4 regions of the Serratia marcescens subsp. marcescens ATCC 13880 genome follow, and region 1 is predicted to be linked to each of the others. Evidence: predicted binding sites of a transcription regulator. Region 1 holds the regulator's gene; each other region holds the start of a gene.

The links. Region 1 encodes PurR, which represses purine synthesis genes. Its sites were predicted from a motif close to CANGCAAACGTTTGCNTG; they were not measured.
Positions count from the first base shown of each region.
Region 2: J0F90_RS24065 (nucleobase:cation symporter-2 family protein) is a predicted target of PurR. The motif match lies at 4,428-4,445, and genes of this name have one in related genera.
Region 3: cvpA (colicin V production protein) is a predicted target of PurR. The motif match lies at 3,016-3,033, and genes of this name have one in related genera.
Region 4: tusA (sulfurtransferase TusA) is a predicted target of PurR. The motif match lies at 5,691-5,708, and genes of this name have one in related genera.

Region 1 is NZ_CP071238.1:2,284,572-2,291,975, forward strand. Features, by position in the region: gene J0F90_RS10995 (riboflavin synthase) at 1-225, shown strand, start outside; partial or broken gene J0F90_RS11000 (riboflavin synthase) at 342-869, shown strand; gene J0F90_RS11005 (I78 family peptidase inhibitor) at 924-1,217, shown strand; gene cfa (cyclopropane fatty acyl phospholipid synthase) at 1,290-2,441, opposite strand; gene punC (purine nucleoside transporter PunC) at 2,786-3,997, opposite strand; gene punR (DNA-binding transcriptional activator PunR) at 4,121-5,077, shown strand; gene purR (HTH-type transcriptional repressor PurR) at 5,065-6,090, opposite strand; gene cydH (cytochrome bd-I oxidase subunit CydH) at 6,415-6,504, shown strand; gene sodB (superoxide dismutase [Fe]) at 6,571-7,149, opposite strand; gene J0F90_RS11040 (C40 family peptidase) at 7,349-7,404, opposite strand, start outside.
Region 2 is NZ_CP071238.1:5,033,800-5,041,203, reverse strand. Features, by position in the region: gene dtd (D-aminoacyl-tRNA deacylase) at 1-176, shown strand, start outside; gene fabY (fatty acid biosynthesis protein FabY) at 198-1,145, shown strand; gene J0F90_RS24070 (AsmA family protein) at 1,184-2,845, opposite strand; gene J0F90_RS24065 (nucleobase:cation symporter-2 family protein) at 2,974-4,374, opposite strand; gene gltS (sodium/glutamate symporter) at 4,615-5,826, shown strand; gene recG (ATP-dependent DNA helicase RecG) at 5,869-7,404, opposite strand, start outside.
Region 3 is NZ_CP071238.1:3,551,447-3,558,850, forward strand. Features, by position in the region: gene J0F90_RS16955 (UbiX family flavin prenyltransferase) at 214-786, opposite strand; gene purF (amidophosphoribosyltransferase) at 919-2,436, opposite strand; gene cvpA (colicin V production protein) at 2,458-2,958, opposite strand; gene dedD (cell division protein DedD) at 3,193-3,930, opposite strand; gene folC (bifunctional tetrahydrofolate synthase/dihydrofolate synthase) at 3,931-5,196, opposite strand; gene accD (acetyl-CoA carboxylase, carboxyltransferase subunit beta) at 5,387-6,295, opposite strand; gene J0F90_RS16985 (DedA family protein) at 6,528-7,190, opposite strand; gene truA (tRNA pseudouridine(38-40) synthase TruA) at 7,269-7,404, opposite strand, start outside.
Region 4 is NZ_CP071238.1:203,502-210,905, reverse strand. Features, by position in the region: gene J0F90_RS00955 (lysoplasmalogenase) at 1-339, shown strand, start outside; gene J0F90_RS00950 (AprI/Inh family metalloprotease inhibitor) at 380-757, opposite strand; gene J0F90_RS00945 (serralysin family metalloprotease) at 813-2,276, opposite strand; gene J0F90_RS00940 (zinc/cadmium/mercury/lead-transporting ATPase) at 2,959-5,277, shown strand; gene tusA (sulfurtransferase TusA) at 5,358-5,603, opposite strand; gene J0F90_RS00930 (7-cyano-7-deazaguanine/7-aminomethyl-7-deazaguanine transporter) at 5,824-6,483, shown strand; gene J0F90_RS00925 (GNAT family N-acetyltransferase) at 6,525-6,959, shown strand; gene J0F90_RS00920 (DcrB family lipoprotein) at 7,040-7,404, shown strand, end outside.

The DNA of each region.
Region 1 (7,404 bases):
GACGGCATTAGCCTGACCATCGGTGAAGTGGTGAATAACCGTTTCTGCGTGCACCTTATCCCGGAAACGCTGGATCGCACCACGCTGGGTAAGAAACGCCTCGGCGACAAGGTGAACATCGAGATCGATCCGCAAACGCAGGCGGTGGTGGACACCGTCGAGCGCGTGCTGGCCAATCGGGAAGCGACGTTGGCAGCGGCGATGGCGCCGGCGCACAAAGACTGACAGCGATTCTGGCGTGACCGCCGGCATCGAATCATAAGCAGAGAGGAGAAACGCGTGAAGTTTTATGGGAAAACGTTGTTGTTAACCGCGTTGCTGGCGCTGAGCGCTTGCAGCAGGTGGCGCATAACGGCTGCTGCCTGACCGTCACCGCGGTGGAAGGCAACCGCGTCAGCTTTGATTTGATCAAGGAAACGCTGCGCCTGACCAACCTCGGCGATCTGGCGCTGGGCGACATCGTCAATATCGAGCGCGCGGCGAAATTCAATGATGAAATTGGCGGTCATTTGATGTCCGGCCATATTATCTGCACGGCGGAAGTGGCCAAAATTTATACCTCGGAAAATAACCGCCAGGTATGGCTGCGCATGCCGAATGCGGAATTGATGAAATATGTGCTGCACAAAGGTTTCATCGGCATCGACGGCATTAGCCTGACCATCGGTGAAGTGGTGAATAACCGTTTCTGCGTGCACCTTATCCCGGAAACGCTGGATCGCACCACGCTGGGTAAGAAACGCCTCGGCGACAAGGTGAACATCGAGATCGATCCGCAAACGCAGGCGGTGGTGGACACCGTCGAGCGCGTGCTGGCCAATCGGGAAGCGACGTTGGCAGCGGCGATGGCGCCGGCGCACAAAGACTGACAGCGATTCTGGCGTGACCGCCGGCATCGAATCATAAGCAGAGAGGAGAAACGCGTGAAGTTTTATGGGAAAACGTTGTTGTTAACCGCGTTGCTGGCGCTGAGCGCTTGCAGCAGTTCGCCTGAGCAGGGCGCTGGCGCTCAAATGGCCGATGCGGACGATACCTGTGGCGCATCGCAGTATCAAAACTTCGTCGGCAAACCGATGACCTCGTTGGAAGGCGTGCGGATCGACGCCAAGGTGCGAGCCATTCCGTACAACTCTGCCGTCACCATGGATTTCAACCTGCGCCGCCTGAACTTCCTTGGCGACAGCGACGATAAAATCATCCGCGTTTACTGCGGCTAAGCCGCCTGGTTAGAAAGAACAAAAAAGCCCCGGCGATGAGGTTGCCGGGGCTTTTTTTATTAGGGGGAGCGTTCAGCGTGCGACGCGGATGCCGCCTTCCACGCCTTTCGGGCTGAACACCACCTGCCATAGCTGCAGATCGCGCGCCCGGAACGCGCCGGCGCAGGCGTTCAGATAATAGCTGAACATCCGTTCGAAGCGCTCGGAATAGCGCTCGGCGAGCTGCGGCCACGCCTGTTTGAAGCGCTCGAACCAGGCCATCAGCGTGCGATCGTAGTCGGCGCCGATGTTGTGCCAGTCTTCCATCACGAAATGGCCTTCGCTGGCCTCGGCGATATGTCTCACTGAGGGCAGGCAGCCGTTCGGGAAGATATATTTGTTGATCCAGGGATCGACGTTCATGTCGGTCTTGTTGGAGCCGATGGTGTGCAGCAGGAACAGGCCGTGCGGTGCCAGATTGCGCTCCACCACGTCGAAATAGGTGCGGTAGTTTTTCGGCCCGACATGCTCGAACATGCCAACGGACACGATGCGATCGAACTGCTGATGCAGATCGCGATAATCCTGCAACAGGATCTGCACATCCAGCCCGGCGCAGCGCGCCTGAGCCAGCTTCTGCTGTTCGGCGGAAATGGTCACGCCGACCACCGACACGCCGTAATTTTTCGCCGCATAGGCGGAAAGGCCGCCCCAGCCGCAGCCGATGTCCAGCAAACGCATGCCCGGCTGCAGCTGCAGTTTCTCGCAGATCATCCGCAGCTTGGCTTCCTGCGCTTCCTCCAGCGTGGTGGCGTCTTTCCAGTAGCCGCAGGAATATTGCATGTAAGGATCGAGCATCAGGGTAAACAGATCGTTGCCAAGATCGTAATGCTCTTTGCCGACGATCCAGGCGCGCTTTTTCGATTGCAGATTGGTCAGGCGCGCGGCGGCGATACGCAGGGTATCTTTCAGGTGGTGGGGGAGTTTCTTCTCCAGCCCGGCGCTGACCACGCGCTGAAAGAACATATCCAGCCGCTCGCACTCCCACCAACCGTCCATATAGCTTTCGCCCAGGCCCAGTGACCCTTGCTGCAAAACGCGTTTAAAGAATTCGGGATTTTTAACCTGAATATCGAAAGGGCGCGATCCGTTGATTTCGATACCGGCCAGACCGAGCATTTCGTGCGCGATACGGTACCACTGGTTATCCTGGATGCTCAGATCTTCTATACACGATGAACTCATAGCTTCTCCATCACCTTCTTCTGACTGATGACCCGTTAGGAAACAGCTTAGACAATTTCTGCGGGTGCATACGTATACCAACGGGAAATAAGCCCGCGGCGTCTGATATCCGACTATGAACAGAGGAAATTTAAAGAAACGGCCCGACGCAAACGGCGCAGGATAAACGCCTCTTTAAAAAAAGAGTGTGACGCAAGGCGCGTACACAATAGCTGATTGAGATATAGAGATTATAAGGTGTTACTTTACAAGGTTGTTTTTGAGTATAGGCGTGCCGAGGCGTTGACTCAACTGTAAATCGCACTTGGCACGCATATTCTTTAAGTGATTATTAATCTTGGTAATTATGACGCTGAGTTAGCATGTTCCCGCTGTGCCTTTTGCTGCGCATCGGCCGCTTTTCCCCGCTGCAGGAAATAACCCAGCGCGGCCAGGACTACCGTAGATACCATCACCGTCACCGTTGCCAACAGCGGCTGGGCAATAAACGCCGACACCAGCATGCTCGCCACAAAACACAGCCCCAATTGCAGCGTATTTTGCAGCGCGGCGGCTTTACCGCTGCTTTCCGGGAATGGCATCAGCGCATTCGCCACCATGATCGGGTAGCCGGCGCCGTTGACCAGCGCCATGACGCAGAACGGGATCAGCAGCGTGGTGAGCGTCGGATTGGTCAGGGTCGCCACCAGATACAGGGCCACCATGCTGACAGCATAAGCTACCAGCAGCCACGGCAGCAGGGTTTTGCCATTGATGCGCTTGAGCGCGGCGCGGCAGCCATAGCCCCCCAACAGGAAAGCCAGCGTCTGCGGCACATAGCTCAGACCGATGTCGCTCGGGCCGTAGCCCATATCACCGAGGATGAACGGCGAGCCGGTCAGCCAGGCAAAGAAGCCGGCCGAGCAGGCGGCGTACATAGCGACGTTGCCGCTGAACACCGGGGATTTCAATAATTGCCAAAAACTGACGCCGCTTTTTGGCGCATCGGCGGCGGGTTGCGTTTTGGCGCGATCTTTGAGCAGCAACGTCGGCAGCAGCAGCAGGGCGGTGATGGCCAACAGCACGGCGAAGATCGCGCGCCAGCTGGCGTGGTTCAGCAGCCAGGCGCCAAGCAGCGGCGCCAACGCCGGCGACAGCGCCACCAGCGGCATGATGGTGGCGAATACGCGGTTGGCCTGGCCTTCGCGGTAGCGGTCGACCACCAGCGCTTGCCAGATGGCGGCGGCGGAACAGACGCCGACGGCCTGAATAAAGCGCAGTATCCAGAGCTGCACGGCATTTTCCACCCACAGCATGCCCAGGCAGCCGAGCGCGAACAGCGACAGGCCAATCAATAATACCGGTTTGCGGCCCAGTCGGTCGGAGAGCGGCCCCCACAGCAACTGCGCGAAGGCGAAGCCGGCCAGAAAGATGCTCAGGCTGGCGCTGACCGCGCCGGCGGAAATTTGCAGTTCCTCCCGCATGGCGCCGAAGGCGGGCAGGTACATATCGGTCGCCAGATAACCCAGCATGCTCAGGCCGGCGAGGTAGAACATAAAACCAAAGGAGTTTCGCATGGTATTTCTCGTTAATATTTTAGTGTCGCAGGTTTTTAGCGCCGGCCAGTGTATCCGGCTGGATCTCTGCTTGTGAAACGGTAATATTTGCAAAGTGCTGTTAAAAAAATTGAAGGCAAAGCGATGTGGTCTGAATATTCTCTTGAAGTTGTTGACGCGGTGGCGCGCACCGGCAGTTTCAGCGCGGCGGCGCAGGAGCTGCACCGGGTACCGTCGGCGGTGAGCTATACCGTGCGGCAACTGGAACAATGGCTGGCGGTGCCGCTGTTTGAGCGGCGTCACCGTGATGTGGAGTTGACGCCGGCCGGCGCGCTGTTTATCAAGGATGCGCGAGTTGTTATCAAAAAAATGCTCGACACCCGCCGCCACTGTCAACAGGTGGCCAACGGGTGGCGCGGCCAGCTGAATATCGCAGTCGACATCATCGTCAAACCGCAGCGCAGCCGCCAGCTGGTGCTGGATTTCTACCGCCATTTCCCCGACGTTGAACTGATGCTGCAACCCGAGGTGTTCAACGGCGTGTGGGATGCGTTGGTGGACGGCAGGGTGGACATGGCGATCGGCGCCACGCGCGCGGTGCCGGTCGGCGGCGGCTTCGCTTTCCGCGACATGGGGGATATGAACTGGCTGTGCGTAGTCAGCCCACAGCATCCGTTGGCGCAGCTGGCAGGGCCATTGAATGACGATCGGTTGAGGCCATACCCTGCGCTTTGTCTGGAAGACACCTCGCGCAATCTGCCCAAGCGCGTCACTTGGACGCTGGATAACCAGCGGCGGCTGGTGGTGCCGGACTGGACCTCGGCGCTCGACTGTTTGTGCGCCGGATTGTGCGTCGGCATGATGCCGGCGCATCTGGCGCTGCCGCTGGTGCAGTGCGGTGAGCTGAAGGCGTTGCAGTTGCAGCAGCCGTTTCCCGCCAGCCCCTGCTGCCTGACCTGGCAACAGGATAAACCGTCACCGGCGATGAGCTGGCTGCTGGCGTACTTGGGCGATGGCGAGACGCTGAATCAGGAGTGGCTGAGTGAGGCGGCACCGGAAGCCGCGCAGGCCTCCGGCAGGGAAGATGATCAGCGGCGGTAGTCGATGAACGGACCATCGGCGACCGAACGGCGTTCGACCAGCTTCGGATGCACTTCGATCACCTGCGATTCTTCGCGCTTGCTGATGATGCGATCCAGCAGCATGGTGAAGGCCATTTCTCCCAGGCGTTCTTTCGGCTGGTGAATGGTGGTCAGCGCCGGGGTGAAGTAGCGGGCGTTGCGCACGTTGTCATAGCCGATCACGGAAATATCCTGCGGCACTCGCAGCCCCAGCTCGTCAGCGGCGCAGATGGCGCCCATCGCCATGATGTCGCCGCCGCAAAATACCGCGGTCGGCCGCTGTTTTTGCGACAGGATTTGGTGCATCGCCTTGTAGCCGGACTCCGGCTCGAAGTCACCCTGGACGATCCACTCTTCGCGAATGTCGATATGCGCTTCCTGCAGCGCCTTCATAAAGCCCTGATGACGGCCGCCGCCGGTGTTGCGCGACAGCTGGCCCGGGATGGCGCCGATATCGCGGTGGCCGCGCTCGATCAGGTAACGGCCGGCCAGATAGCCGCCTTCGAACGCGTTATCGATGATGGTGTCGGTGAAGTCGCCGCGCGCGGCGCCCCAGTCCATCACCACCATCGGGATATTACGGTAGTCCTCCAGCATGCCCAGCAGTTGATCCGGGTATTCGGAACACATGACCAGCAGGCCGTCGACGCGCTTTTGCGCCAGCATCGCCAGGTAGGCGCGCTGCTTGTCCAGATTGTTGTGCGAGTTGCACAGGATCAGGGTGTAACCTTTGCTGTAGCAGCTGTTTTCCACCGCCTCGATCACTTCGGCAAAATAGGGCGCTTCGCTCGAGGTGGCCAGCAGGCCGATCGACTTGGTGTGATTGACTTTCAGGCTGCGCGCCACGGCGCTCGGCGAGTAGTGCAGCTCTTTGATGGCGGCCCACACGGCCGCTTTGGTCTCTTCGGCGACGAAACGAGTCTTATTGATGACGTGCGAAACGGTGGTGGTGGAAACGCCCGCGCGTTTGGCCACATCTTTAATCGTTGCCATGTAAGGAATGACTCCTGAACTCACATGTTTACAGCATGTAAGTGTGATGTTAATCGTTTGCCTACGTAGATCCTTCTCCAGAGAAGCGAAAACTGAGTTTTTAGTGTGTTGAAGTCTTCAGCGCTTAATCAGGAGGGGCATGGATGCCGGTACGCAGTTGTGAACTGCGAATTTTGTCGCATATTGAACAAAAGTGGAAGAGGTAATCGAGATTATAAACCGGGAAATGATAACAAGATTTTATCGGCGAACTGTGGGAAAATGATTTGACGTACTAATTGTGCGCCTTTTATCCTTAGGAAAGCCCATTTTAAAGGAGTTGTCATGGATACCGATCTGAAGATGTCTCTGTTCACTACCGTCGGCGCGTTGGCGATGATCATCGCTTTCAGCTTTGTCGCCGCGTTGAACTGATCTCCCGCCGGTTTTAAAAAAGGCGCAGCCTCTGGCTGCGCCTCGTTACTTAGGCAAGGCCTGCGTTTACGCCAGGTTTTCCGCCGCAAATGTCCAGTTGACCAACGCCCAGAAGTTTTCCAGGTATTTTGGACGCGCATTGCGGTAATCGATGTAATACGCGTGTTCCCACACGTCAACGGTCAGCAGCGGTTTATCTTCACCGGTCAGCGGAGTTGCCGCGTTGGAGGTGTTGACGATCGCCAGCGCGCCGTCCGGTTTTTTCACCAGCCAGGTCCAGCCGGCGCCGAAGTTTTTCACGGCGGCATCGGTGAACTGTTCTTTGAACGCAGCGAAAGAGCCGAAGGATTTGACGATCGCGGCCGCCAGTTCGCCCTGCGGTTCACCGCCGCCCTGTGGCGACAGGCAGTGCCAGTAGAAGGTGTGGTTCCACACCTGCGCGGCGTTGTTGAACACGCCGCCGTTGGAGGTCTTGATGATCTCCTCGAGCGATTTGCCCTCGAACTCGCTGCCTTTCACCAGGTTGTTCAGGTTAACTACGTAGGTATTGTGGTGTTTGCCGTAGTGGTATTCCAGGGTCTCGGCGGAGATGTGCGGCTCGAGCGCGTTTTTCTCATACGGTAATGCAGGTAATTCAAACGACATTGCTTCCTCCTTTACAGCGCCACTTTTTTCCCGCCGAGGCGGGAGCCAGATGGGCCGTTTTTTATTGTGGTCATTCAATCTTAACAATTTTCATCATAAAAAACAGGAAGAAAAGCGAGAAATGCGCGTGGGGAGGTGCGATGGGCGATAGCTTGAGCAGGCGGTTGCGACCGGGGCCGCAACCGCGCAGAGCAGGGAGTTAACGGATGGTTTTCGGCGTCACTACGCGGCGTGCGCCGATGTAGTGGTTCTGCC
Region 2 (7,404 bases), 2.4 Mb from region 1:
GCATGCGGCCCAGCTTCTCGCGCGGCGCCGCGCCTTTGGTCGCCGATCGGTTGTATCAATATTTTGTTGGCCAATGCCGCGAACGCGGCGTAGAGACCCAGACCGGCGAGTTCGCCGCCGACATGCAGGTGGCGCTGGTCAACGATGGTCCGGTGACATTCTGGCTACAGGTCTAAGCATTCGGAGAACAGGCGTCTATGTATCACCTACGAGTACCCGTAACAGAGCAAGAACTGAAGGAATATTACCAGTTTCGCTGGGAAATGCTGCGCAAGCCGCTGCACCAGCCGGTGGGTTCGGAAAAGGATGCCTATGACGCCATGGCCCATCACCAAATGGTGGTGGACGAGGCCGGTAAAATCGTCGCCATTGGGCGGCTGTACATCAATGCCGACAACGAGGCGGCGATCCGTTTTCTGGCGGTAGACCCGACGTTGCAGGATAAAGGGCTCGGGACGCTGGTAGCGATAACGCTGGAGTCCGTCGCGCGGCAGGAAGGCGTGAAGCGGGTGGTGTGCAGCGCCCGTGAAGACGCGGTGGATTTCTTCGCCAAGCTGGGGTTCGTCAATCAGGGCGAGATCACCGCGCCGCAGACCACCCCGATCCGTCACTTCTTGATGATTAAACCGGTAGCGACGCTGGACGATATCCTGCATCGCCCCGACTGGTGCGGCCAATTGCAGCAGGCCTGGTATGAACATATCCCGCTGAGCGAAAAGATGGGCGTGCGCATCAGCCAATACACCGGCCAGCGCTTCGTCACCACCATGCCGGAGATCGGCAACCAGAATCCGCACCATACGCTGTTTGCCGGCAGCCTGTTCTCACTGGCGACGCTGACCGCCTGGGGGCTGATTTGGCTGCTGTTGCGCGAGCGCCATCTCGGCGGCACCATCATTCTGGCGGACGCGCACATTCGCTACAGCAAACCGATCACCGGCAGGCCGCGGGCGGTGGCGGATCTTGGTTCGCTGAGCGGCGACTTGGCGCGTCTGGCGCGCGGCCGCCGCGCGCGCGTGCACGCCGAAGTGCATCTGTTCGGCGATGAGGATAAGGGCGCGGTGTTCGAAGGCACTTACATGGTGTTGCCGGCCGAGCCGGATGTGCCGCTGGATCAGGGCGGCTCTGAAGCGCTGGAGGAGTAAGGCGGCGGCCCTGCCCTGAGGGCGGGCCGCGCAGTGCATTACGGCAGCTGTTGGTTCACCGTCTGGCCGTCGCCGGCGGTGGCTTGCAGAGTCCCCTTCAATGAAGCTTTGAACGGCCCGTCGCTGTTCAGCAGCCCTTTCAACTGCAGCTCAAGGTTGCCGTCGCCCGTCAGCGGCACCGGCTGCCATCCCCATTGCTGCAAGGTATTGAGCGGTACCGAGCGGCCGTGCAGCATCAGCTGGAACGGCTTGCCCGGCAACTGATCGACGGTCGCTTTGGCCTCAAGCAACCCATTAGGCATGAAGGCGCTGAGTTCGGTGACGGCGATCTGGCTGGCGTCGGCGTTCAGCGCCAGCGAAGGGCGCCGCACGTCGATCTTGTTGAAGGTCGCCTCGCTGCCGTTCAGGTTCAGCGAACCGGACCATATGCCCCACTGGTGGTCGCGCGCCAGCAGCAGGTTGCTGCCGTAACCGTCCAGCGCGGTGATCTGGAACGGGAATGCCGGGTTGATATCGATAATCAGATTGCGGTTGGTGGTCAGCTTGGTGACGTACACCTCGGCCAGCCAGTCCGGCAGCGGTTTCAGCCACAGCTCGCGCCAGTCGATAGGCAGGGTGTACTCCAGCGCCGCCATGGCCACTTCATCCAGCTGCAGGCGTTTGCCGGCGCGCAGCCAATTGCCGGAGGTGCGCAGCAGCCCGCCTTCCCAACGGGTGGTGAACTGCTGAATGGCGATGCCGGCGGAGGAGAGGCGCAGGGTGGCGATCGGGTCGATCAGATGGAAACCGCCGTTGATCACATCACTGGCATTGACGTTGAGTGAGCCGTCTTCGCTGCGCCAATCGCCTTTTTCGATGCTGACGTTTTGCAGCGACAGATCGAGATCGTTAAACGCCCACGCCTTGCCTTCCAGGCGCGCGTCGATCAGATCGAAACGCTTGAGGGTGACCGGCGGCAGGGCGGTAAAGCGCCGCATGAATTCCGCCAACGTCATCGGGGTCTGCAGGCGCACGCCGCTCAGCCGCAGGCGATCCACCTGCCAACTGCCGTCGGCGGCGCGGCTGGCTACGCCGGTCAGGTCGCCCTGCGCCAGATCGGCGCCGAAATTGTTCAACAGCAGCTGACCCTGCTTTTGCTCCCCCTGCACCAACACCTTCGAAGCGGGGATGCCGTTCAGCGTCATCGAACCGGCGCTGAACTGGAACTGATTGTTGTCCCCCAGCAGATGGCCGGCCAGCGGGCGCCACGGCGTGATGCCGGCATTGACCTGCTGCGCGTTGAGCTGCCACGCGTTATCGTTGGATTGCAGCGCCATGTTGCTCAGTTGCAGCACGTCGGCCTGTACAGGCAGCGCCGCAGTCTGCGGCTGCACGTTCAGCGTGCCGTCACGCAGCGTGACGCTGTGGAAATAGCGCGGTTCGGTGATTTGGCGCAGGCTGAGGCCGAGATCGACGCGTTTGGCGACCAGCGCCTGCGGCTGGCCGCTGCGCGCCAGCCGCACGTCTTCCAGAGCGATCTGGTCCGGTTGGCGCCACGAATGGGTGATTTTTCCTATCGACAGGCGGTATTCGCTGTTGTCGCTGATCCAGGCGCTCAGGCGGCCTGCCGCCCAGCGGGTTTGCCCGACCAGGTACAGCAGCACCACCGCCAGCACGATCAGCAGCAGCAACGTCAGCAACAGCTTTCCGATAAATTTCATCGTCTACATCCGCATCGGTCAAAAAAGATACCCTGTTTATGCCGCAATTGGCTGGGCATCTCAAGGGCAATGGTCTGATAGACAATAAAAAACGGCCGCAAGCGGCCGTTTGAACGCCAATGGGCGGGTTACTTTTTCTCGTGTTCCTGCGGAAACACCAGGTTCAGCACGATGGCGGTAATGCCGCCGGCGGCGATGCCGGAAGAGAGCAGGGTTTTCAGCCAGTCCGGCGCGAACTGCAGGATCAGCGGCTGCTGGGAGACGCCCATGCCGACGGCCAGCGACAGCGCCATGATCATGATGGCGCGGCGGTTCAGGCGCTCGCGCGACACGATGCGCACGCCGGAGGCGGCGATGGTGCCGAACATCACGATGGTCGCGCCGCCCAGTACCGGCTCGGGGATGTGCTGCACGAAGCCGGCCACCGCCGGGAACAGCCCCAGCGCGATCAGCATCAGCGCCACCACGAAGCCGACATAGCGGCTGGCGACGCCGGTTAGCTGGATCACGCCGTTGTTCTGGCCGAAGCAGGAGTTGGGGAAGGTGTTGAACACCGCCGACAGCATCGAGTTCAGGCCGTTGGCCAGTACGCCGCCCTTCAGGCGCTTCATGTACAGCGGCCCGCTGACAGGCTGTTCGGAGACGTCGGAAGTGGCGGTGATGTCGCCGATGGTTTCCAGCGAGGTGACCATAAAGATCAGCATCAGCGGCAGCAGCAGGTTCCAGTCGAAGCCCAGGCCGTAATAGAGCGGCGTGGGGATGGTGATCGCCGCCGTTGGAGCTGCCGGTGCGTCGGCGGGCAGCATGTCCATCGCCCAGGCCAACAGATAGCCGACCGCCATGGCGATCACCAGCGAAGCGACGCGCAGGTAAGGGTTGCGCTGGCGGTTCAGCAGGATGATGACCGCCAGCACCGCGCCGGCCAGCAGCAGGTTTTTCGGTGAGCCGAAGCTGTGATCGTTCATCGCGGCATAACCGCCGCCGATCGAGGTCAGACCGACCTGAATCAGCGACAGGCCAATGATCATCACCACGATGCCGGAAACCAGCGGGGTGATGATGCGGCGCGCCAGATGCAGCACGCGCGACAGTAAAATTTCGGTGCAAGAAGCGACCATCAGGGTGCCGAACAGCGCGGCCATCATGGTCGGCACGTCGGCGCCGCCGTTTTTCAGCGCCAGACCGCCCATGATCAGCGGCGAAACGAAATTGAAGCTGGTGCCCTGAATCGACAACAGCCCGGAACCCACCGGTCCCCAGGTTTTGATTTGCAGAATGGAAGCCAGACCGGAGGCGAACAGCGACATGCTGATGATGTGCTGGGTATCCTGTGCTGGCAGGCCCAGCGCCTGGCAGATCAGCAGAGCCGGTGTGATCACCGCGACGAACATCGCCAGCAGATGCTGGCCGGCGGCAAACAGCGTTTGCGGCAGCGGCGGGCGATCTTCCAGGCGATAAATCAGTTCACTGGCGCGGGGTTCTGAGGCGGCTTGGCGCGCGGCATCAAGCTCGGAGGATGACATGCTCATGGTGTGGCGTTTCCAGATACGGCAAAGCAGGCATTTTAATGCCCCGCCCCGCAAAAGCAAACGGTTGCGCGCAAATATTATGTTGCCGACTTTCTCGTTTATGTCGCATTTTCATTCATTTTTTCTTGTCATCTCAGCGTTTTTTACTTCTAATCCTGCACTCATCAAGTTTAAAAACTAAGTGGTTTTCTATAACTTATTATTTTTATTTGGATCTTTTCCCTTACATGGAGTACCTGGATGTTTCATCTTGATACTTATGGCACGTTAGTCGCGGCGACGCTGGTTTTGCTTCTCGGAGGCAAGTGCGTCAGAAGCATTCCCCTGCTGCGAAAATATACCATTCCCGCTCCCGTCGCCGGCGGTTTGCTGGTGGCCCTCCTGCTGTTAGCCCTGAAAAAGTTCGCCAACTGGGAAATCAGCTTTGACATGTCGCTGAAGGATCCGCTGATGCTGGCCTTCTTCGCCACCATCGGCCTGAACGCCAACCTGGCGCGGTTGCGCGCCGGCGGCAAGGCGCTGATGGTATTCCTGTTCGTGGTGCTGGGGCTGCTGCTGGTGCAGAACGCCATCGGCATCGGCATGGCGAAAATGCTGGGGTTGGATCCGCTGATGGGCCTGATCGCCGGGTCGATCACCCTGTCGGGCGGCCACGGCACCGGGGCGGCCTGGAGCAAGCTGTTCATCGAGCGCTACGGCTTTGAAAACGCGACGGAAGTCGCCATGGCCTGCGCCACCTTCGGCCTGGTGCTGGGCGGCCTGATCGGCGGCCCGGTGGCGCGCTATCTGGTCAAACACTCCTCTACGCCGGAAGGCACCCCGGAAGACAGCGTGCAGCCGAGCGGTTTCGAGAAGCCGGAAAGCGGCCGCCTGATCACCTCGCTGGTGATGATCGAAACCATCGCCATGATCGCCATCTGTCTGAGCCTGGGGCAGCTGATTGCCGGCCTGCTGAACGGAACGGTGTTTGAGCTGCCTAACTTCGTTTGCGTGCTGTTCGTCGGGGTGATCCTCAGCAACACCCTGGCCTTCACCGGTTTCTATACCGTGTTCGAACGGGCGGTATCGGTGCTGGGTAATGTCAGCCTGTCGCTGTTCCTGGCGATGGCGTTGATGAGCCTGCGCCTTTGGGAGCTGGCTTCGCTGGCGTTGCCGATGCTGGCGATCCTGGCGGTGCAGACGCTGGTGATGGCGCTGTACGCGATCTTTGTTACTTACCGGGTGATGGGCAAGAACTACGACGCGGCGGTGCTGGCCGCCGGCCACTGCGGCTTCGGCATGGGCGCCACGCCGACGGCGATCGCCAACATGCAGGCGATCACCGATCGCTTCGGCCCGTCGCATCTGGCGTTTCTGGTGGTGCCGATGGTGGGGGCGTTCTTTATCGATATCGCCAACGCCATCGTCATCAAGCTGTATCTGCTGCTGCCGGTGTTCCCGGCGGTGGGGTGATATCGCGAGTCACCACGAAAAGGGCGCCGCAGGCGCCCTTTTTTATGCGTTGGAGTAGCGCGCCTTCTCCGGCAGCCAGCGTTCGATCAGCGCCTGGGCGTGTTCCGGATAGTGCTGATGGAGATGGCGAGCGACGCGCTGCACTTCGGGGATCATCGCCTGGTCGCGCAGCAGATCCGCCACCTTGAATTCGGCACTGCCGGTCTGGCGGGTGCCCAGCAGCTCGCCCGGGCCGCGGATCTCCAGATCGCGCTGCGCGATGACGAAGCCGTCGTTGCTGTCGCGCAGCACTTGCAGGCGCGTTTGCGCGGTTTTGCTCAGCGGCGTTTTGTACAGCAACACGCAGTGTGAGGCCACGGCGCCGCGCCCTACGCGGCCGCGCAGCTGGTGAAGCTGCGCCAGGCCCAGCCGTTCCGGGTTTTCGATGATCATCAGGCTGGCGTTCGGCACGTCGACGCCGACTTCGATCACCGTGGTGGCGACCAACAGCTGCAGCTCGCCCTGTTTAAACGCCTGCATCACCGCCTGCTTTTCCTGCGCTTTCATGCGGCCGTGCACCAGCGCCACCTTCAGCTCCGGCAGCGCGGCTTTCAATTCTTCCCAAGTGGCTTCCGCCGCCTGCGCTTCCAGCAGCTCGGACTCTTCGATCAGCGTGCACACCCAGTAAGCCTGTCGCCCCTCTTCCAGACAGGCGCTTTTCACCCGCTGAATGATGTCGGCGCGGCGGGTATCGGGAATGGCGACGGTGGTCACCGGCGTACGGCCCGGCGGCAGCTCGTCGATGACCGAGGTATCGAGATCGGCGTAGGCGGTCATCGCCAGCGTGCGCGGGATCGGCGTGGCGGTCATGATCAGCTGATGGGCGTGGAAGCCTTGCTCTTCGCCTTTCTCCCACAGCGCCAGCCGCTGATGCACCCCGAAGCGGTGCTGCTCATCGATGATCACCAGCGCCAGGCCGTTGAACTGCACCTGCTCCTGGAAGATGGCGTGGGTGCCGACCACCATCGACACCTGGCCGCTGGCGATGGCTTCCTGCTGTGCAATGCGCGCCTTGCCTTTCTGCTTGCCGGCCAGCCAGCCGACTTCCAACCCCAGCGGTTCGAACCACTGGCGGAAGTTGTTGGCATGTTGTTCGGCCAGCAGCTCGGTCGGCGCCATCAGCGCCACCTGCTTGCCGTGCGCGATGGCGCGAAGCGCCGCCAGCGCCGCCACCAGCGTTTTGCCGGAGCCGACGTCGCCCTGCACCAGCCGCATCATCGGGAAGTCTTTTTGCATATCGGCTTCGATGTCGGCCACCACGCGCGTTTGCGCGCCGGTCGGCGAGAACGGCAACTGGGCGAGAAAACGGTTTTTCAGCCGATCGTCCGGCAGCAGCGGCTGCGCCTGATAACTCTGCGCGCCGGCGCGCACCGCCAGCATGCTGAGGTTATGCGCCAGCAGCTCTTCGAGGATAAGACGCTTTTGCGCCGGGTGTTTGCCCAGCTCCAGATCCGCCAGCTGGATGTCCGGCGGCGGGCGGTGCAGGGTGTGCAGCGCCTGCGGCAGGCTCATCAGGCCGCCGCTCAGCTCCGGCGGCAG
Region 3 (7,404 bases), 1.3 Mb from region 1:
TACGGGCGGAGGGAACGGCTCCGGCCTTCACAATACTGTTTCCTGGGACGATAACCGCAAAATTAAATCGGCCGCTCGGGGCCGCGCCACTGGCAGCCGCGATAAGGCGGCGCCATGAAACAGTGAACGTGATGAAGTGGGATCATTATGGTGCATGCGCCGCCCTAATTCAGTGCGGTGTTGCACAAATGTGCCAATTTGGGGATGAAAATGTTAATCAGCACCCTGCCAGCGGGTGAACAGATCGGCCGGCAGTTCGATATCAAACTGATCGATCACCCGATTGACGGTCTGATCGATGATGTCTTCCACGCTTTTCGGCTGGTGGTAAAACGCCGGCACCGGCGGCATGATCGCCGCGCCCATCTCCGCCGCCTGCGTCATCAACCGCAGGTGTCCCAGATGCAGCGGCGTTTCCCGCACGCACAGCACCAAACGGCGGCGCTCTTTGAGCACCACGTCGGCGGCGCGGGTCAGCAGCCCGTCGCTGTAGCTGTTGACGATGCCGGACAGGGTTTTGATCGAGCATGGCAGGATCGCCATGCCCAGGGTTTTGAAGGAGCCGGAAGAGATGGCGGCGGCGATATCGCGCGCATCGTGCACCACGTCGGCCAACGCCTGCACTTCACGCAGGCTGTACGGCGTTTCCAGCGCCAGCGTCTGCCGTGCAGCGTTGCTCATCACCAGATGGGTTTCCACCTCTGCGACGTCGCGCAAAACCTGTAACAGGCGCACGCCGTAGATCGCGCCGCTGGCGCCGGAAATGCCGATGATGAGTCGTTTCATGGAAAATGGCCTCTGCCGTAAAAAGTAAGATCAGGCAGACTTTGCCGCAATGGCGAGGGATAAGCAAGTTCACAGGAGCAAGGCGCACCGCCGCAGACGCGGCGATGCCCCCCGAGTAATCAACGCGGCCGGTTAGCCTTCGTTGTGCAGTTCCAGATTTTCCGCTTCGGTTTGCCCTCGCAGCGCCTTGGCGTCGTCGCTGCGCAGCGACTCCAGATATTCCAGATAGCTTTGATCGACGTCTTTGGTCACGTAGATGCCGTTGAACACCGAGCATTCGAACTGGGTGATGTCCGGGTTCTCTTCGCGCACCGCTTCGATCAGATCGTCCAGGTCCTGGAAGATCAGCCCGTCGGCGCCGATAATCTGGCGGATTTCATCCACTTCACGCCCGTGGGCGATCAGTTCGTTGGCGCTCGGCATGTCGATGCCGTAGACATTCGGGAAACGCACTTCCGGCGCGGCGGAAGCCAGGTACACACGCTTGGCGCCCGCTTCGCGCGCCATCTCGACGATCTGTTCCGACGTGGTGCCGCGCACGATGGAGTCATCCACCAGCAGCACGTTCTTGTCGCGGAACTCGGCGCGGTTGGCGTTCAGCTTGCGGCGCACCGACTGACGACGCGCCTGCTGGCCCGGCATGATAAAGGTGCGGCCGACGTAGCGGTTCTTCACAAAGCCCTGGCGGTAGGGTTTTTCGAGAATGCGCGCGATCTCCAGCGCGATGTCGCAGGAGGTTTCCGGGATCGGGATCACCACGTCGATGTCCAGATCTTCCCATTCGCGGGCAATCTTCTCACCCAGCTTCTGGCCCATGCGCACGCGGGCGCTGTAGACCGAGATCTTGTCCATAAAGGAGTCCGGGCGCGCGAAATAGACGTATTCGAACAGGCACGGGTTGGTTTTTGGGTTCTCTGCGCACTGGCGGGTGAACAGCTGGCCCTTGGTGGTGATGTACACCGCTTCGCCCGGCGCCACGTCGCGCAGGAACTCAAAGCCCAGGGTATCCAGCGCCACGCTCTCGGAAGCCACCATGTACTCGCTGCGGCCATCCTCCAGCGTGCGCTTGCCGATCACCAGCGGACGAATACCGTTCGGATCGCGGAACGCCAGCAGGCCATGGCCGATGATCATCGCCACGCAGGCGTAAGCGCCGCGCAGTTGCTGATGCATGGCGGCGACCGCGGTAAAAATGTTGTCGGCCTCCAGCGGATAATGCGGGAAGCGATCCAGTTCGCTGGCCAGCACGTTCAGCAGGATTTCCGAGTCGGAGGTGGTGTTGACATGGCGGCGGCCGCTTTCGAACAGCTTTTGGCGCAGCTCATGGGCGTTGGTCAGATTGCCGTTGTGGGCCAGCGTAATGCCGAACGGCGAGTTGACGTAGAAAGGCTGGGCCTCAGAGGCGCTCGAGCTGCCGGCCGTCGGGTAACGCACATGGCCAATGCCCATGTTGCCCTGCAAGCGTTGCATATGGCGCGCCTCAAACACATCTTTCACCAGGCCGTTAGCTTTACGCAAACGGAACCCGTTGTGGGCGTCAATGGTGACGATGCCTGCGGCATCCTGGCCACGGTGCTGAAGCACCGTCAGCGCATCATAAATCGACTGGTTTACCGGCATGAAACCGGCGATACCGACAATACCGCACATGTTGTCTTTTCCTCATCAGCGCTACCGCCCCGGCAATTGGGTCGGCAAGAAACTCGACGTGCTCTGCAGGTAGTCAAAGAACCACCTGATGACGTAACTGAACTGGGGAATGAGCTGTGACTGTTTCCAGTCGGCACTCTGTGAAAAGCCGGTAAAGGTATCCAGGAAGAACAGGATCGCCGCGACGATCAATACTCCGCGCAGCGCGCCGAAGCAGATGCCCAACACCCGGTCGGTGCCCGACAACCCGGTTTTCTCTACCAGTGAGCTAATCACATAGTTAACAATAGCCCCTACGATCAAGGTCGCGATGAACAAAATCGCGATCGCGATGCCGTTTCGCACCAGTTCATCTTCAAAACGAGTGAAATAGACCGCAAGGTAAGAGTAGAAATGGCTGGCAACAAAAAACGCACATCCCCATGTCACAAGTGACAATGCTTCGCGAACAAACCCTCGGATCAGGCTCACCAGAGCCGAAAATCCAATCACCGCTATAATGACGTAATCAATCCAGACCATGAACTATTCCAATGATGAATCGCCCCTGCATCCAATTCGCGGCGAATTCTAACAGAAAAAGAAAACGTTTGCGTAGGGGATTTCCTACCACGTTACAAATAAAAAGCGGCGATCAAAAAATTCCCAATCGCCGCGCCTACATAGGTGATTTCGCCTGTAAAAGGCGCGGTTTTTCTCGCTTTATCTCCACCACTCCTTAATTCAGGGGCGCATCGTGCTGCGCCCCTGCGGGGTTTAACGGCCGTACGGCTTCACCTGCCCGCTCAGCCCGCTGATCGAGTTCAGCGACGGCAGCGCCGCCTGCAGCTTCTGCTTGGAAGCGTCCGGGCCGACATAGATGCGGGTGATCTGCCCCTGCACCGGCGTTGACGGCACGGTAAAGGCGCGATAGCCCGAGAGGCGCAGCGAGGCGACAATCTCGTTCGCCTTGGCGGCATTTTTCAACGCCCCGAGCTGCACGACGTAGGCTTGCCCGGCCGGCGCTTTTTCTTCCGCCGGTTTCGGCTGCGGCGTCGGTTCAGGTTTCGGCGTCGGCTCCGGCTTCGGTACCGGCTTCACTTCCACCGGTTTCGGTTGCGGAGCCGGTTTCGGTTTCACTTCCACCGGTTTGGTTTCTACCGGTTTCGGCTTGGGCTGCGGCACCGGCTGAGGACGCGTCTCGACCGGTGGCGGCGCCACCTGCGCTGGCTGCTGAGCACCTTGTCGCACCGCCTGTTGCGCCGCCGCTTCGTTGGCCGCCTGCTGTTCGACCAGCGCGCCCGCCCCTTCCGGCGGCTGCGCCGGCAACGGTTGCGTCACCGGTGGCAGCACGTCGTTCTCTTCGACGTCGCCCGCCTTCGGCACCAACGGAATGGCCGCGAATTCATCCTCGTAATGCTTCTTTTTGCCGTCCAGCAACCCTGGCAGGATGATCACCCCCAGCGCCACCAGAATCACGGTTCCGACCAGTCGGTTCTGAAATTTACTCGCCACTCACACTCCCCGCATCTCGTCTAACGCCGCCATCACCTGCGCCACGGTGTGGAACGATCCACAGACGATCACAATATCCTGTTTATCAGCATCCTGCATAGCCTGCCGCCAGGCAGTTTCGACATCATTAAAGCGGCGCGGTTCCGTCAGATGTTGCGCCAGTTGTTCGACGCTGGCGCCGCGCGGCCCGTCGAGCGGCGCGCAGTACCATTCATCCACCTGCTCGCTGAGGCAGGCCAGCGTGCCGGCGATATCCTTGTCCGACAGCATGCCCACCACCGCGCGCACCTTGCCGCCGTTGCGCGGCAGTTTGGCCAGACGCCCGGCCAGATAGCCGGCGGCGTGCGGGTTGTGCGCCACATCGAGGATCAGCGTCGGCTCCCGCCGCACGATCTGGAAACGCCCCGGCAGTGTCGCCTGCTGCAGCCCGGTGAAAATCGCGCGTTCGTCGATTTCCAGCGGGCTGCAGTTGAGCGCCGCCAGCGCGGTAGCGGCGTTGGCCAGCGGTACGTTCGGCGTCGGCAGATCGGTCAGCAGCGTGTCGCCGCCCTGCCACTGCCAGCGATCGCCCTGCTCGCTGAAGCGCCAGGCTTCACCACGGCGAGACAGCGGCGCGCCCAGCGTTTCGGCAACCTGACGAATGCTGTCCGGCATATCGGGTTCACCGACCACCGCCGGTTTGCCGCTGCGGAAAATGCCGGCCTTTTCACGGCCGATGCTTTCGCGATCGTTGCCCAGCCAGTCGGTGTGATCGAGCGCAATGCTGGTGATCACCGCCACGCTCGGATCGACGATGTTAGTGGCGTCGAGACGCCCGCCCAGCCCCACTTCCAGGATCACCACGTCGAGTCGCGCCTGTTTGAACAGCTGCAGCGCCGACAGGGTGCCGAATTCGAAATAGGTCAGCGACGTTTCGCCGCGGCCGGCTTCAATGGCGGCGAACGAGCGGCTGTGCTCCGCTTCGCTCAGCTCTTCGCCCTGAATGCGCACGCGTTCGGTATAGCGCACCAGATGCGGTGAACTGTAGACGCCGACGCGCAGGCCGGCGGCCAGCAGAATAGCTTCAAGGGTGCGACAGGTGGTGCCTTTGCCGTTGGTGCCGGCAACGGTGAACACCGTGGGTGCGGGGGTCAGTAAATCCAGATGCGCCGCGACGCGCTGTACGCGCTCAAGGCCGAGTTCGATCGCCTGGCTGTGCAGACGTTCCAGATAGTAAAGCCACGAGCTCAATGGCGACGTGGCTTGGGGAATTTGGTGGTTTTGCATGAGTCCCATCACTGAACTTGGGTTCATTAATCCATCAGGGCACCACCCTCACCGCGGTAAAGGCGATGCGCTTCGTGACTGCCGCCAGCCTGCAAACCGCAGCGGAAAGGCTACGGCCGGCAGGGAGCGGGCATCAGCCGTCACTTAGCCACAAAGTGGCGGCTGAACCCGGGCGGGATCTGTCTTTGCCTCAGGCGTCGGCCTGCGGCTCCGGCTCAATGACCGGCGCGGCCTCATCGAAATGCGGCTGCGGCTGGTTGGTCAGCTTGGACAGAATGCTCGCCAACGTTTGGCGCATTTCCGGACGGCGAACGATCATGTCGATCGCGCCTTTTTCGATCAGGAACTCGCTGCGCTGGAAGCCCGGCGGCAGTTTCTCGCGCACGGTTTGCTCGATAACGCGCGGGCCGGCAAAACCGATCAGCGCTTTCGGCTCGGCGATATTGATGTCGCCCAGCATCGCCAGGCTGGCGGAGACACCGCCCATGGTCGGGTCGGTCAGCACGGAGATATACGGCAAGCCGCGCTCCTGCATTTTGGCCAACGCCGCGCTGGTTTTCGCCATCTGCATCAGTGACATCAGCGCTTCCTGCATGCGCGCGCCGCCGCTGGCGGAGAAGCACACCAGCGGACAGTTGTCCTCCAGCGCCTGCTCAACCGCACGCACGAAACGCGCGCCGACCACGGAAGACATCGAGCCGCCGATGAAGGCGAATTCGAAGGACGCGGCGACGATCGGCATGCCGTACAGCGTGCCCTTCATCACCACCAGCGCGTCTTTCTCGCCGGTCGCTTTCTGTGCGGCGACCAGACGATCTTTATAGCGCTTGGAATCCTTGAATTTCAGAACGTCCTTCGGCTCCAGATCGCTGCCCAGCTCCACTTCGCTGCCTTCGTCCAGCAGGGTATGCAGACGCGCGCGCGCGCTCATACGCATGTGGTGGTCGCACTTCGGGCACACTTCCAGATTCCGCTCCAGCTCGGCGCGGTAGAGAACCTGGCCGCAGCTGTCGCATTTAGTCCAGACCCCTTCAGGAATGCTCGCCTTACGGGTTTGTGTGATATTGCTCTTGTTAAGAATTCGTTCAATCCAGCTCATCGATGACCTTTCTGTTTGAACCTGGCACACGCCAGTCCGCTGTTCATGCTTTAACAATCCCCCCGAAAACACCCCAATGAAAAAATGCCCGTTCGCGGCGCGGCAAGCGCGGCGACTGAGGCATCGGCTTCAGGGTTGTTCGCAGGAACAGACCATAATGTCGCTCATTAAACCATATCGGCCCGACGCTGTGGACAAAAAACTGGTCGAACCGACAGGTTAAGCGATGTTTTTACTGTTTTTGCTGGCGGGCGGCCGCGCGCTTGTGGCGCCAAATTTCAATCACGCCCGGCAGAATCGAAACGATGATGATCCCGACGATCAACAGCTTCAAGTTCTCCTGCACCACCGGCAGATCGCCGAACAGATAGCCAGCATAAGTGAAGAGCAGCACCCAAACCAGTGCGCCAATCACGTTGTAGGCGGCGAAGTGGCGATAGGACATATGCCCCATGCCGGCGACGAACGGCGCAAAAGTACGCACGATCGGCACGAATCGCGCCAGAATAATCGTTTTCCCACCGTGCTTCTCATAGAACTGATGCGTCTTGTCCAGGTAGCTGCGGCGGAAGATTTTCGAATTCGGGTTGCTGAACAGCTTCTCGCCGAACAACCGCCCGATAGTGTAGTTCACCGCATCGCCGATGATCGCCGCCACGGCCATCAACGCCACCATGGTGTGCACGTTCAGATCGTTGGTCGGCAACGCCGCCAGCGCGCCGGCGACGAACAGCAAAGAATCCCCCGGCAGGAACGGCGTCACCACCAGACCGGTTTCGCAAAACAGGATCAGGAACAGAATAGCGTAGACCCACATGCCGTATTGTGCGACCAGTTCGGCCAAGTGCACATCAATATGCAGAATAAAATCAATAATAAACTTGATGATGTCCATAAATTCTCTCATTGATGCCGGGCGTTTCAATCACCCGGCAGAAGCACAAGGGAGCGACGCTTTCAGGCGTGCCGGCGTTTAATCGTCGGGCAAAAACAGCGGCCCCATCGGCGGCCGCGGTAGACCAAAGTGGTCAGGGTAATCCACGGCAACCAGATACAGCCCCTCGGCTCGCGCCGTCGCCGCCGCCAGATTGCGATCCTTCAGCGCCAGC
Region 4 (7,404 bases), 2.1 Mb from region 1:
CAGATGACGTTCAGCCTGTTCTGGCCGCTGCCGCTGGCGCTGCTGGCGATCGGCGCACTGCTGCTGGCCACCGTCTGGACCCGGCTGGAAGAGATGCGCTGGCCGATCGTTACCTACGTGGCGATGACGCTGCTGATGGTCTGGCTGGCGGGCGAACAATATTTCCTGCGCAGCACCGATTTCGGCTTCTCGCTGCTGATCGGCACCTCGCTGCTGCTGCTGGCCAACGTGGTTTGGCTGCTCAACCGCTACCGCTTCACCTTCCGCGCGGCGGACGCCATCGTGGCTTTCTGTTACTTCTCCGGCCACTTCCTGATCGTGCGTTCGCTCTACCTGTAGAGACCTGCCGCGGGTTCGGCGCGCCGAACCCGTTTCTTCATCAAGCCAGCGCTTTCAACGTCAAAGCCTCATCCGCACCCAGCTGATTGCGGTACAGATCGCCGTCGCGCGAGAAGAACGCCAGCGTGCTGCCATCCGCCCGCAGCAAGGCGATGCCGTCCGGCGCCGGGCGCCAGCCCACTACTTCCGCCGCAAACACGCTCTGCAAACACTGTTGCCGATCCACCAGCTGATAGCCGTTGGTCTCGCTTTGTTCATCCGCCAGAAACTCGATTTGGCATTGCCGTTCGCTGTCGGCCACCTGCCATTGTCCCGCCAGCGACTGCGCGGTCGGCAATGCCAAACTGCCGGCCATCACCGCGCTCGTCACCATCATGCCGCCCGCCGCCAAGGCGGTGCGCGCTAAAGTGCCTTTCATACCGGGCTCCCGCATCACGCCCGGCCGAGACTGCGCCGGGCGTTCCGTTGCTGTGTTACACGATAAAGTCCGTGGCGACGTCTACCTGGCCGACGATTTTCACCAGGAAGTCCGGCGCCTGATGCCCACCGATATTCACCGACAAATCGGTCACGTTGCTGGACGCGTTGTAGCTCAGCAGCGCCTCACCGGCCGTGCCGCTGAAGTGATCGACGAAGTGAATGAAATCGCTGCTCTGCGCTTCTTTATTGAAGAACGACAGGTCGATCTTGTCGATCCCTTTCTGGAAGTCGCGGATCCAGTCTGAAGCGCCCGGTGCGGAATCGCTGGCGGCAGAGAACACGAAGATGTCTTTGCCGGCACCGCCCCACAATTCATCCGCCCCGCCGCCGCCGAACAGCACGTCGTTACCCGCGCCGCCTTTCAGCACGTTATTGGCCGCGTTGCCGACGATCACGTCGTTGCCGGAACCGCCAATGGCGTTCTCAATGGTCACACCGGCGGCGATCGACACGTTGCCCTTCAGGCCGCCCACGTCGGAGAACGATTTCTCGTTCAGGTTGATGCGCTGGTTAGCGGTGTAACCGGAGAAGTCGAAGGTATCGTTGCCGCCCGCATCCCAGGCCGCAAAGATCACTTTCTGCGAGTTGCTGGTGGTGCTGAGGAAGTCACGACCGGTATTGGAGTTAAAGCCGTACACGGTGTCGCCGGTGCGGGTCGACAGGTTGGCGCCATACAGATGCTGAATGGCGGCAATGTCATCCAGCAGCGGAGCCGCGGCATAGTGACCGCCGTTGTCGCCACCGGTATTGGTTTCACTCCAGTAGCTCATCAGGCTGAACTGGCGGGTATCTTCCGCATAGGTGACATCTCTATAGGTCGGGTTGCCCTCACCGGCGTTGTAGTCGCCCGGGTGGCTCAGGCCCAGCGCATGGCCAATCTCATGGGTGAACGTCTGGCGGCCGTAGTCTTCGGTCGCCGGATGCTTCACGTTGGATTGGTTTACGTTGTACCAGGTCTGGCCGCCCAAATCCTGGCCCTGCCAAATGGTGTTCGGCAGGAAGGCGTAGGCCTGGGTGCCGTAATCATAGTGGCCGGGACGATCCTGGCTGTAGTTGCCGAAGGTGATATTGGCCTTTTGACCGGCCGCCACTTCGGTGAAGGTGATATTGGCGACGTCGGCCCAGGACTGCAGCGACAGCTTAGCCTGCTGCTGCTGTTCCGCGCTGAACTTGCTCAGCCCGGTGTCGCCGGCGACGTTGGTGGAAGAGAACTTATAGTCCGGGAACGAGAAGGTTAATTTGACCGGCTGGCCAAATACCTTGTAACCGTTCCAGGTTTGGTTCTCGCGGGTAATAAACAGCCCAGCTTGCTCGTTAGAAAATGAATCCTTGCCATTAATCTGAATCCCGTTACCCCGCTCATGATAATGCAGCAGGTCGTCTACAGCATCGTAACCGGTTGTCGCGGCAGCGAGGCTGGATTCAGTAATTTCAATTGCCTTTTTAGTAGATTGCATTGGTTCGATTCCACTCATTACCTGATTGATATCAATCAGACAGATAGACATAACCTCCCCGTAAGCCACGGTTAATGAACCTCAAGCTTGCTGGAAGGGGCTTATGCGCCGTTACCGGCAGTGTGTTAGGTAGAATTAATGCATATATATCAGCAAATAAGATCACCATTAAAAATGGTAATCGATTCCAATTATAGGCAGGACCGTAAAACTGCACATAAAATAATCAACCATTTATTATCGCAACGAAAGTTTGTTATGCTGCTTTTTAGGCTTCTTTACAAAGCAAATGAAACTTGATGAGGATAAGTTGGCACCAAACTTCAATAGCAATGCGGCCTGCAGACTCAAGCGAATCATGCTGGCTTTACTCGGGGGCAAAGGTAAATTTTGCTAAAGAGTTATAGATTAATAACTCTTTATTATTAGGTCGGGCGATTTTTTAGTTTCTATAGGAATATTATTTTCTTATTTAAACTAACGGCAGCGAGCCTTTTCGCCCAAATAGGGGATAAGAAAAGCCGATATATTTAAATTCGCATTATTCATTATTGAATGAATCCCCCTTTTCTACGCCCGAACGCCGTTAGCAATAATTCTCATCCGGCGCTTGACTCTGGAGTGGACTCCAGGGTGTAGAGTCAGCTGAGCAAACCCGTTTAACAGCCCGAAGGGGGACGTTATGCACAATCAGCAAAACCATAATCATCAGGAACATCACCACGCCGAAGGCGGCTGCGGCTGCAACCACAGCCACAGCAAAACTCAGCATGGCTGCAGCAGCGAGCCGAAAAACGCCGCCGCACAGGCCGAACACGCCCACCATCATCACGATCATGGCGATAGCGGCTGCTGCACCGCCGCCCCCGACGATCCGGACGAGGAAAGCGACAGGCTGGCCGCCGCTCCCCCTTCCGGCAGCCAACGTTTCAGCTGGAAAGTCACCGGCATGGACTGCCCCAGCTGCGCCAAAAAAATCGAAAATGCCGTCACGGCACTTCCCGGCGTCGACAGCGCGCGCGTGTTGTTCGCCACCGAGAAACTGGTGGTCGACGCGCAGTCCGATATCAGCCTGCGGATCCAGGACGCGGTCGCCCAGGCCGGTTTTACCCTGCTCGGCGCTCAAACCGCCAAAGCCGCCGCGCCGAAAACCTCACGCTTCGGCGAATTCGCGCCGCTGCTGCTGTTAACCACCCTGATGCTGGTCAGTTGGGCGCTGGATCGGGTTAACCCGGAGCTGGGCCGCATCGCCTTTATCGCCACCACGCTGGTCGGGTTGGCGCCGGTCGCCGCCAAGGCGCTGCGTTTGATTCGTTCCGGCACGCCGTTCGCCATCGAAACGCTGATGAGCGTGGCGGCCATCGGCGCGCTGTTCATCGGCGCCACCGCCGAAGCGGCGATGGTGCTGCTGCTGTTTATGGTCGGCGAACTGCTGGAATCCTACGCCGCCAACCGCGCACGGCGCGGGGTGACGGCGCTGATGGAGCTGGTGCCTGAAGATGCGCTGCTGCTGCAAGGCACGGAACGCAAACGCGTGCCGGTCGCCAGCCTGCGCCCCGGCGACGTGATTGAAATCGCGCCCGGCGGGCGCCTGCCGGCCGACGCCGAGCTGCTCAATCCGTTCGCCAGCTTCGATGAAAGCGCCCTGACCGGCGAATCAGTGCCGGTCGAGCGCCAACAGGGTGAGAAAGTGGCCGCCGGCAGCCTGTCCGTCGATCAGGCGGCGCAGATGAAGGTGATTTCCGAGCCTGGCAAAAACGCCATCGACCGCATTTTGCAGCTGATTGAAGAGGCCGAAGAGCGCCGCGCGCCGATCGAACGCTTCCTCGATCGCTTCAGCCGCTACTACACCCCGGCCATTATGCTGCTGGCGGTCGCGGTGATCCTGGTACCGCCGCTGCTGTTCTCACAGCCGTGGGAGACCTGGATCTATCGCGGCCTGACGCTGCTGCTGATCGGCTGTCCATGCGCGCTGGTGATCTCAACGCCGGCGGCCATCACATCCGGGCTGGCGGCCGCCACGCGGCGCGGCGCGCTGATTAAAGGCGGCGCGGCGCTGGAGCAACTGGGCCAGATTCAAACCATCGCCTTCGATAAGACCGGCACCCTGACCGAAGGCAAGCCGACGGTCACCGACGTGCTGCCTATCGGCGCGCTGACCGAACAACGGCTGTTGCAGCTTGCCGCCGCGGTGGAAGCCGGTTCACATCACCCGCTGGCGCAGGCGATCATCAACCGCGCCGCCGCAAGCGGGGCTGAGTTGCCGTTGGCGCAGGCGCGCCGCGCGCTGGCCGGCGTCGGCGTGGAAGGGATCGTGGACGGCAAGACCGTGTTGATCAGTGCGCCGGGCAAGCTGGCGCCGGGCCTGCTCGACGCCCAATGGCAGAGCCAGGTAGACAAGCTGGAAAACGCCGGTAAAACGGCGGTGGTGGTGCTGGAAGACGGCGCGCCCATCGGTTTGCTGGCGCTGCGCGATACGCTGCGCGGCGACGCCAGGCAGGCGATAGCCGAACTGAACGCGCTGGGCATTCGCGGCGTGATGCTGACCGGCGACAACCCGCGCGCCGCCGCGGCGATCGCCGGCGAGCTGGGCCTCGACTATCGCGCCGGTCTGCTGCCGGAAGATAAGGTCAGCGCGGTCACCGAACTGAGCGAACTGCGCCCGACGGCGATGATCGGCGACGGCATCAACGACGCCCCGGCGATGAAAGCCTCCAGCATCGGCATCGCCATGGGCAGCGGCACCGACGTGGCATTGGAAACCGCCGACGCCGCCCTGACCCACAATCGGCTGGTGGGCGTCGCGGAGATGATCCGCATCTCGCGCGCCACCCACGCCAATATCCGGCAAAACATCACCATCGCGTTGGGATTGAAAGGGGTCTTCCTTATCACCAGCCTGCTGGGGCTGACCGGGCTGTGGCTGGCGGTGCTGGCCGACTCCGGCGCCACCGCGCTGGTCACCGCCAACGCGCTGCGGCTATTGAGAAAACGCAGCTAAGTTCGGAAACAAACACGGGCGCGGCATACCGCGCCCGTTGTCATTTGGGGGAGAGAACTTTTAACTCGGCCGCGCCGCCGTTAGACGCCTTTACGCAGCAGATAACGGTATGGCGCCTGCTCGGTCTCCTGCGCCACCAGCGTGTGCTCCATAAAGCGGCAGAACCCCGGGATATCGCGGGTGGTGGCCGGATCGTCGGCGATAATCAGCAGCGTTTCGCCGTTGTCCATATGGCGCACGGTTTTGCGCACCATCATCACCGGTTCCGGGCAACGCAGCCCCAGCGCGTCGAGCGTCTGGTCTGCCTGGGCAAATAAGTCAGTCATGCAATTTTTCTCGTTCAAAAACGATCGGCGAACGCTCGCCGCATCTCATTAGCGCCTAGTTTACGCCGGTAGTTTTTCTGCGCAAGATGCGTTAACGTTTGCGTTAAATTTAACCATTGCATTGGTTGCGCAAACGCGTATCATGCCGCCGCGCAGCGTTTTTTGCTGTTTTGACAAGACACACTGGGTTCCCTCACCCCACTGCTAAAAAGGCTACAACATGTATTCGTTTACCGCACAGCAGCGCTTCACCGCGTTGGTCTGGCTTTCGCTGTTTCATATCGCCATCATTACCTCCAGCAACTACCTGGTGCAGCTGCCGATCACCGTTTTCGGCTTCCATACCACCTGGGGCGCCTTTACCTTCCCGTTTATCTTCCTGGCGACCGATCTGACCGTACGCATTTTCGGCGCGCCGCTGGCGCGACGCATTATCCTGGCGGTGATGGTGCCGGCGCTGTTCATCTCTTATGTGATCTCCACCGTCACCTATCAGGGAGAATGGCAGGGCTTCGCGGCGCTGAGCAGTTTTAACCTGTTCGTGGCGCGCATCGCCGTCGCCAGCTTTATGGCCTATGTGCTCGGCCAGATCCTCGACGTACACGTCTTCAACCGCCTGCGCCAACGCAGCGCCTGGTGGGTGGCGCCGGCGGCGGCGATGTTCCTCGGCAACATCAGCGATACGCTGGCGTTCTTCTTCATCGCCTTTTATAAGAGCAGCGATCCCTTCATGGCCAACAACTGGGTGGAGATCGCGCTGGTGGATTACAGCTTCAAGGTGATGATCTGCCTGCTGTTCTTCCTGCCGATGTACGGCGTGTTGCTGAACATGCTGCTCAAACGCATCGCGGCGCGCAGCGGCGGCCTGCTGCCGGGCTGAGTCGTGCTATTCTGGGCGGCCCTATCCTTTGGAGGCCGCTCATGACCCCAATCGTCCGCACCGCCACGCTCGAAGACATCCACCGCCTTTACCAACGCATCCCCGAATTCGGCGGCCTGCACAGCCTGGCCGATCTGCAGCGACGCATCGGCGCCGCCCCCGCCAGCCTGTTGATCGCCGAGATAGCCGGACAGCCGGCCGGTTTCAAACTCGGTTATCAACGGCAGGAAACGGTGTTTTACAGCTGGCTGGGCGGCGTGCTGCCGGCATTTCGTCGCCACGGCGTGGCGCAGGCCTTGTTGGCTGAACAGGAACGTTGGGCGCGGGCGCAGGGCTATCGCCAACTGACGGTCAAAACCCGTAACCGGTTCCGCGCCATGCTGACGATGCTGATCGCCCACCACTATCAGATTGTTCAGCTGGAAAAGAAAGGCGAAGTGGCTGATTATCGGCTATTACTGGAAAAAAACTTGTGACAACATCTGCCTTGCATTTCAACCTGGAATAGGTTGCGATACGACAGTGAATCCCTACCGGAAAGGAAGAAGGAAGCCCGATGCGTAAAGTAGCGAAATTGATGGGTATCAGCCTGCTGGCGCTTGGCCTCGCGGCCTGCGACGGCGAAACCAAAGACACCAAGGCAGCGCCAGACGGCGCGGCGGCCAGCGCGCCGGCCGGGCAGCAGGTGAGCCTGCTGGACGGTAAACTGGCGTTCACCCTGCCGGTCGGCATGGCGGATCAGAGCGGCAAGTTGGGCAACCAGGCCAACAACATGCATGTTTACGCAGACAGCACCGGCCAGCGCGCGGTGATCGTCATCTTGGGCGACAAGACCGCCGACAGCCTGGAGACTCTGGCCAAACGCCTGGAGAATACCCAGCGCGCGCGTGACGCCAACCTGCAGGTGATCACCAACAAGGC